Regions from separate parts of the Thalassolituus sp. UBA6592 genome, predicted to be linked through region 1. Evidence: predicted binding sites of a transcription regulator. Region 1 holds the regulator's gene; each other region holds the start of a gene.

What was found. Region 1 encodes PhoB, which activates phosphate uptake and scavenging genes when phosphate is short. Its sites were predicted from a motif close to TGTCATANNNNTGTCANA; they were not measured.
Region 2: a site for PhoB is predicted at 1,100-1,117, ahead of B2Z72_RS10845 (PhoX family protein). Genes of this name have one in related genera too.
Region 3: a site for PhoB is predicted at 989-1,006, ahead of B2Z72_RS07120 (PstS family phosphate ABC transporter substrate-binding protein). Genes of this name have one in related genera too.

What each region holds. Positions count from the first base shown of each region.
Region 1 is NZ_DJIO01000032.1:5,707-7,978, reverse strand. Features, by position in the region: gene ubiA (4-hydroxybenzoate octaprenyltransferase) at 1-756, shown strand, start outside; gene phoB (phosphate regulon transcriptional regulator PhoB) at 858-1,556, shown strand; gene phoR (phosphate regulon sensor histidine kinase PhoR) at 1,593-2,272, shown strand, end outside.
Region 2 is NZ_DJIO01000114.1:10,410-12,681, forward strand. Features, by position in the region: gene B2Z72_RS10835 (4a-hydroxytetrahydrobiopterin dehydratase) at 193-507, shown strand; gene B2Z72_RS10840 (hypothetical protein) at 525-851, opposite strand; gene B2Z72_RS10845 (PhoX family protein) at 1,200-2,272, shown strand, end outside.
Region 3 is NZ_DJIO01000073.1:5,414-7,685, reverse strand. Features, by position in the region: gene B2Z72_RS07130 (UbiH/UbiF/VisC/COQ6 family ubiquinone biosynthesis hydroxylase) at 1-53, shown strand, start outside; gene B2Z72_RS07125 (acyl-CoA thioesterase) at 100-516, opposite strand; gene B2Z72_RS07120 (PstS family phosphate ABC transporter substrate-binding protein) at 1,080-2,123, shown strand; gene pstC (phosphate ABC transporter permease subunit PstC) at 2,209-2,272, shown strand, end outside.

The DNA of each region.
Region 1 (2,272 bases):
CCGGATCTGCATCTGCTGGTGATTTTTGTCGTCGGTGTATTCCTGATGCGCTCCGCCGGCTGCATCATCAATGACTTTGCCGACCGCAAAGTCGATGGCTTTGTTAAGCGCACCGCGCAACGGCCAATGGCCACCGGCCGTATTTCTTCCCGCCAGGCGCTGACCGGTTTTGCCGTACTGGTGTTCGCCGCATTTCTGCTGGTACTGCTGACCAACAAGCTGACGGTGATGCTGTCATTCGCTGCCCTGGGGCTGGCCTCGCTTTATCCGTTCATGAAGCGCTACACCCATCTGCCGCAGGTTTTTCTCGGCGCCGCCTACTCCTGCTGTATTCCGATGGCCTTCGCCGCACAGACCGGTAACGTACCGGAAGTTGCCTGGCTGCTTTATATCGCCAACCTGTCGTGGACCGTGGCGTACGACACCATGTATGCCATGGTCGACCGCGACGATGATGTCAACGTGGGGATCAAATCCACCGCGGTACTGTTCGGTGATCTTGATATTGTGATGATCGGCATCCTGCAGGCCGTCACGCTGTTCTGCCTGCTGGCAGCAGGCAGTCAGCTGCTGTTGGGCTGGCCGTATTATGCTGCCGTTGCCGCCGGCGCCGTATTCTTTATCTGGCAACTCTGGGCCATCCGCTCGCGTGAACGGGAGCCCTGCTTTACCGAATTCCTGCGCAGTTACTGGTTCGGCCTGATCATCTGGCTGGGTATTGCAGCACACTACTGGCTGACTCAGGCGTCGGTATAAACCCGTAAAAGTTCCTCTAATACTGCCACTGTCACATCGTTGTAACATTGCACCAGTGTAATACCTGCGCAATAAGGGTATATGACACTTACGTGACGACTATGACAAAAGCAGGCAAAAGGGTGTTAATCGTCGATGACGAAGCACCGATTCGAGAAATGATCGCCGTGGCGCTGGAAATGGCAGGCTACGAGTGCCTGGAAGCCGCCAGCGTACAGGAAGCACACTCCCATATCGTGGATCACAAGCCCGATATGGTACTGCTCGACTGGATGTTACCGGGCACCAGTGGTGTGGAATTCGCCCGTCGCCTGAAACGCGATGACATGACAGCGGAAATGCCGATCATCATGCTCACCGCCAAAGGTGAGGAAGACAATAAAGTCCAGGGGCTGGAAGCCGGCGCCGACGACTACATCACCAAACCATTTTCTCCACGCGAACTGGTAGCACGCCTGAAAGCCGTGCTGCGCCGGGCAACACCGCAGGGCGTGGAAGAACCGATTGAAGTCAGTGGCCTGATGCTGGATCCGGTGTGCCACCGGGTGACCTCCAACAGCAAACCGGTTGAAATAGGCCCGACGGAATACCGTCTGCTGCAATTCTTTATGACCCATCAGGAACGCGCTTATTCCCGCGCGCAGCTGCTGGATCAGGTATGGGGCGGCAACGTGTACGTGGAAGAACGTACCGTGGATGTACACATCCGCCGTCTGCGTAAAGCATTGGGTAAAGCGCACGAGCATCTGATTCAGACCGTTCGCGGCACCGGCTATCGTTTTTCTACCAAAGCTTCCTGATGGCTCAATGATGAGCCGGACCCTTAAGGACCTGATATGACCCCGGTCTGGCGCAGGGAGCTGCGCCGTATCAGCTTACTGCTGATCATCACCTTTGCCCTGGATTACTTCACAGGCCTCCATGGCTGGAGCGTTGTTGCGGTTCTGGTCTGTTATATCGGCTGGAATATGCTGCAACTGTCACGGCTTTACCGCTGGCTGGCCTCTGGTCAGATTGACAGCCTGCCATCCAGTTACGGTATCTGGGGCAGTGTGTTTGCAGAAACCCGCCGCCTGCAGAACCGCAGCCTCAAACATCAGCAGAAGTTGCAGGCCATCATCAACCGTATTCAGGATTCCACCGCCGCACTGCAGGACGCTGTGCTGATGGTCGACAGCCATGGCAATCTGGAATGGTGGAACCAGGCGGCACAGCGCTTTCTTGGTCTGAAATCACCGGTCGACGTGGGCCAGCCGATCACCAACCTGATCCGTGATCCATCTTTTAAAGCCTATTTTGATCAGGCCGACTACAGCGACCCGCTGACCATGGCCTCGCCGGTCAACAAACATATCCACCTGCAGTTCAACATCACTCAGTTTGGCCGCCGCGACCGCCTGATGCTGGTACACGATGTCACCCGACTGAAGCAGCTGGAACAGATGCGCAAAGATTTCGTCGCCAACGTCAGCCATGAACTGCGCACACCGCTGACGGTGCTGGCCGGTTATATCGA
Region 2 (2,272 bases), on a different contig from region 1:
TTATAAAAAGGCGCCGCGGCGCCTTTTTTTGTGCCCGCAGAAAACAAAGCGATGCAGTACCTGACTGCAGGACAGCTTCAGATCATGATTCTGGCATGTTTTGTCTGTTTAAATTCAGCCTGTTGAGCGCATAGTGAGTGACGACTTAACAGGCCTTCTGAATCCCGCTTGCTACCTGCAGGAGAAGACACGATGAATAATGATCTGATAACACAGGAAGCGCTCAACGAGTGGCTGTCTGAACACTCTGACTGGCAGGTCAGGGATGGCGCTCTTTACCGCACGATGGCGCTGACGAACTTCAGTTGTGCCATGCATCTGGCCAATCAGATCGCGGTACTGGCGGAACAGCAGGACCATCACCCCCAGCTGAATGTCAGCTGGGGTTCACTGGAAATTTTCTGGGTGAGTCACGATGTGAAAGGTATTTCTCAGCGTGATGTTAATCTGGCGCTGATGACTGACCGCGCCCTGCAGGAATACCGGCGTAAAAGTCACGCAGCCTGAAGGCGGTCTGCGCGGAATTATCTTCTCACGCCAATAAAGCCGGTTTTCATGGCTTTCCCTTCACATCCTTTTGTGCCGATGCTCACCTTATACTGATGGGCCAGAGCATCGACAATCAGACGGAATTTTCTGTCGTTCACTTCTCCATGACGACTGTATACACGAAAACGGTTGGATGGTTTGCCGCCACATTGATGCGCCGGTTTATCGGTAAAAAATTCAAATGCGGCACCGGCCTCATCGTCCATCTGATAGACGGCAATTACTTTCAGGTTGTTCACCGGTTCAGCCGCTGACAACAGCGGGCTGATCGTCGCACTGAGACAAAATAAGAAAATTTTCATGGATGGCACATTGTTCACTCTGTAGCTCTTTCGACCTTTAACTCATTCGACTTTTAACTAATTCGACTTTCAGCTCTTCTGAAAAGGTCGCGCTGCCTGTCAGCGCTTTTGTCAAAAGTGTAGTCAACGACGTCCGTTCGTCACTGTATTTTACGGGACGAATGTACGTAAAACCTGAGCTGTCGTTTTACCTGCTGTTGCTCCAGCGCCCGTATTTCAGGAGTTACTGATATATAGCTTTGTAGTTATGTCGTAAATCTGTCACGAAAGTTAACTAATTCTGTCATTTACATTCTTTACGTTTGTCTCCCGGGAAAACAGACCCTTTCACATGAGAGAGAAATAGTGATGGATTTTTTTAATAAAAAGCGCCTTGTACAGGCGATGATGATTGCTTCAGCAGCCAGCCTTGCTGCCTGTGGCAGTGACGATTCAAGCAGCAGCAAGCCAAGCCTGACCTTTACCGGTGTTCCAACTCCGGCCACTGATGATCAGAAACGCGCAGTTCTGGCATCTGAAGCGGTTGTCGATGGCGAAACTTACGGCGGCGAATACAACACTCTGGCCCGCTCCGGTGATGTTATCAATGGTATTCCTTTTGGTCTGATCGTTGATGATCAGGGCAACGCAGTTCAGGAAGAAGATGGTTCTGAGCGTATCACCAACGCTAACGAACACACTTCTCTGCTGCCAATCGACGGTCGTCTGTTCTCTGTTTCTCAGATGGAAACCCGCCCGGGTGCCATGTTCCTGTTCGAACTGAATCAGGATTCTGAAACCGGTGCTCTTTCTCCTAAGACTATGTATCAGATCGACCAGTCTGGCGTAGACGGTGGTTGGGTACACTGTGCCGCTTCTGTTACGCCATGGGGTGCGCACCTGGCTTCGGAAGAGTATGAGCCGAATGCCCGTACTCTGATCACTCAGGCTGATGCCGAAGCTGACAGCTACAGCTCAACTCAGAATGATTACTACGCTTCCGGCGATCTGAACTGGAACCCGTACTACTACGGCTGGAACATCGAAGTTGTGGTTGATACCGATAACGATGACAGCACTGATGATCAGCCAAGCGTTGAACTGACCAAGCACTATGCAATGGGTCGTCTGGCGTTCGAACTGGCTTACGTTATGCCGGATTCCAAAACCGTTTATATGTCTGACGACGGCGGTAACGTTGGTTTCTACATGTTTGTTGCGGACACTGCCGGTGACCTGAGCGCAGGTAACCTGTACGCAGCTAAATGGAACCAGACATCTGGCGAAGGCGCTGGTGAAGCAGATCTGAGCTGGGTATCACTGGGTCACGCTACCGACGAAGAAATCACGGATTACGTTCACGGTACCAATGGTCAGACGGCTCTGGCATTTACCGATATCTTCAACACCGGCACCGTCAGTGAAGAAGACGGCAGCTGTAG
Region 3 (2,272 bases), on a different contig from region 1:
GCCTGTTACCGGTCAAACAGCATGTTGTGATGAAAGCCATGGGGCTGGACTGACCAGCCACGTCAGCCGGGCTGAGCCCTGCCGGGGCTCATGCCTGATTCAGGCTTTATCTTTCGGTACGCGGCGGATGCGCCCATGCTCATCAATGGCCACATACACAAAGACTGCATCCACGACTTTATGGCGCGCTGGCTCATTCGGGTTGCGGGTCCAGACTTCGATGGCGATGCGGATAGATGAACTGCCGATATCCAGCAGACGGGTATAGAAGCACACGGCAGCGCCAACCCGGATCGGCGACATAAACACCACAGATTCCAGTGCGACATTGGCTATGCGGCCTTTTGCCAGACGGGTAGCGACGGTTTCTGCCGCGTGGTCCATTTGTGCAACTACCCAGCCACCACTGATATCACCGTGGACATTGGTTTCGTTACGGGTAGGAATCAGACGGAGCGTGAGTTCGCCTTCCGGTGAGGGCTCACAATCGTCGCGCGCCTCAGTTTGATAATTCATGGGTCAACCAGAGTTAGTATTATTTTTCCGCGAGTGTACTGTTTTTTATTCAGGCAAAACACCCGACTTTGGCCTGAAACATAGTATTAACGGCAGGTTATCAATAACCTGACGGCAGTTGAAGTCAGAAATATCAATAACTTACAGGGATGTGCTGACCGGTAAATACTTCCCCTGGCGGGTAACTAAGTGGCCAATCAGCGGTATTGCTGGCAGGTTAAATCTTAAAGTAAAACCATCGTGCAATTATTGCTTCTCTTCTTCTGTGTGCTGGCAATTCCTGCCCTTTCCGTTGATGACCCGGCAAGGGAAGCTCAGCCAGCGGCGCTTTACTGGCAACACTATGTTTATGACAACAGTCTGATGGCCTTTGAGAAAAGCATCAACTGTCGCTCAGGCCACGCCGTTACTGGGTTTGTTGGCCCATCCTGCTGTCACATAACTGTAATATCAGTGTCATAATCGATGTGGATGTCATATTTTTGTAACATTGCTCCTCAATAATCCGCAGCAACCAAACACGATACATCCGCCCACTGGACGGAATGACAAAGGAAGCGATTATGAAAAAAGCTCTGTTAACCGGCGCTGCCGTACTGGCCTCTGTAATGAGCGTTGCTGCTCACGCAGAACGTGACTACATCAGCATTGTTGGTTCATCCACTGTTTACCCGTTCTCTACCGTTGTGGCTGAACGTTTCGGTAAGTCTACTGACTTCCGTACTCCAAAGGTTGAGTCTACCGGTTCCGGTGGCGGTCTGAAGCTGTTCTGTAGCGGTGTTGGTGGCGCTACTCCTGACATCACTAACGCTTCCCGTGCGATCAAGCCATCTGAAGTGGAGCTGTGTGCACAGAACGGCGTTAAAGACATCGTTGAAATCACCATCGGTTTCGACGGCATCACCTTCGCTAACTCTCACGAAGCTGAGCAGATGAGCGTTACGCTGAAAGATCTGTACCTGGCTCTGGCTAAAGTTGTTCCGGCTGCTGACGGTTCTGAGACCCTGGTTGATAACCCATACAAAACCTGGAAAGACGTAAACCCGGCTCTGCCAAACAAGAAAATCGAAGTTCTGGGACCTCCACCAACTTCCGGTACCCGTGACGCTTTCGCTGAACTGGCAATGGAAGGTGGCTGTAAGACTTTCCCGTTCATCAAAGAGATGAAAAAGACCGACAAGAACAAGTACAAAGCCGTATGTCACGGTGTTCGTGAAGACGGCGCTTACATTGAAGCCGGCGAAAACGACAACCTGATCGTGCAGAAACTGGTCGCTAACCCTGATGCATTCGGTATCTTCGGCTACAGCTTCCTGGAAGAGAACGAAGATAAGGTGCAGGGTGCTGTTGTAAACGGTAAAATCCCGACTTTCGACAATATTTCCGATGGCTCTTACCCAATCAGCCGCTCTCTTTTCTTCTATGTTAAGAAAGCACACGTTGGCGTAATCCCTGGTATCAAAGAATACCTGGCTGAGTTCACTTCTGAACGTGCCATGGGTGAAGACGGTTACCTGTCAGAAAAAGGTATGATCCCGCTGACAGAAGAGGCTTACAAAAAACAGGTTAAGGTTGCTAAAGATCTGATTACCCTGTCTGCCAAGTAAGTAGGTCTCTGCGGACCACACAGTAAAAGCCGGGGCATGCTCCGGCTTTTGCACGTTCAATAACTTAACATTCAGACAAGACCTCATGAATTACAGTAGTCTCATTATCGTGCTTCTGATTCTGCTTGGCGGGGGCTACCTGCTGGGCC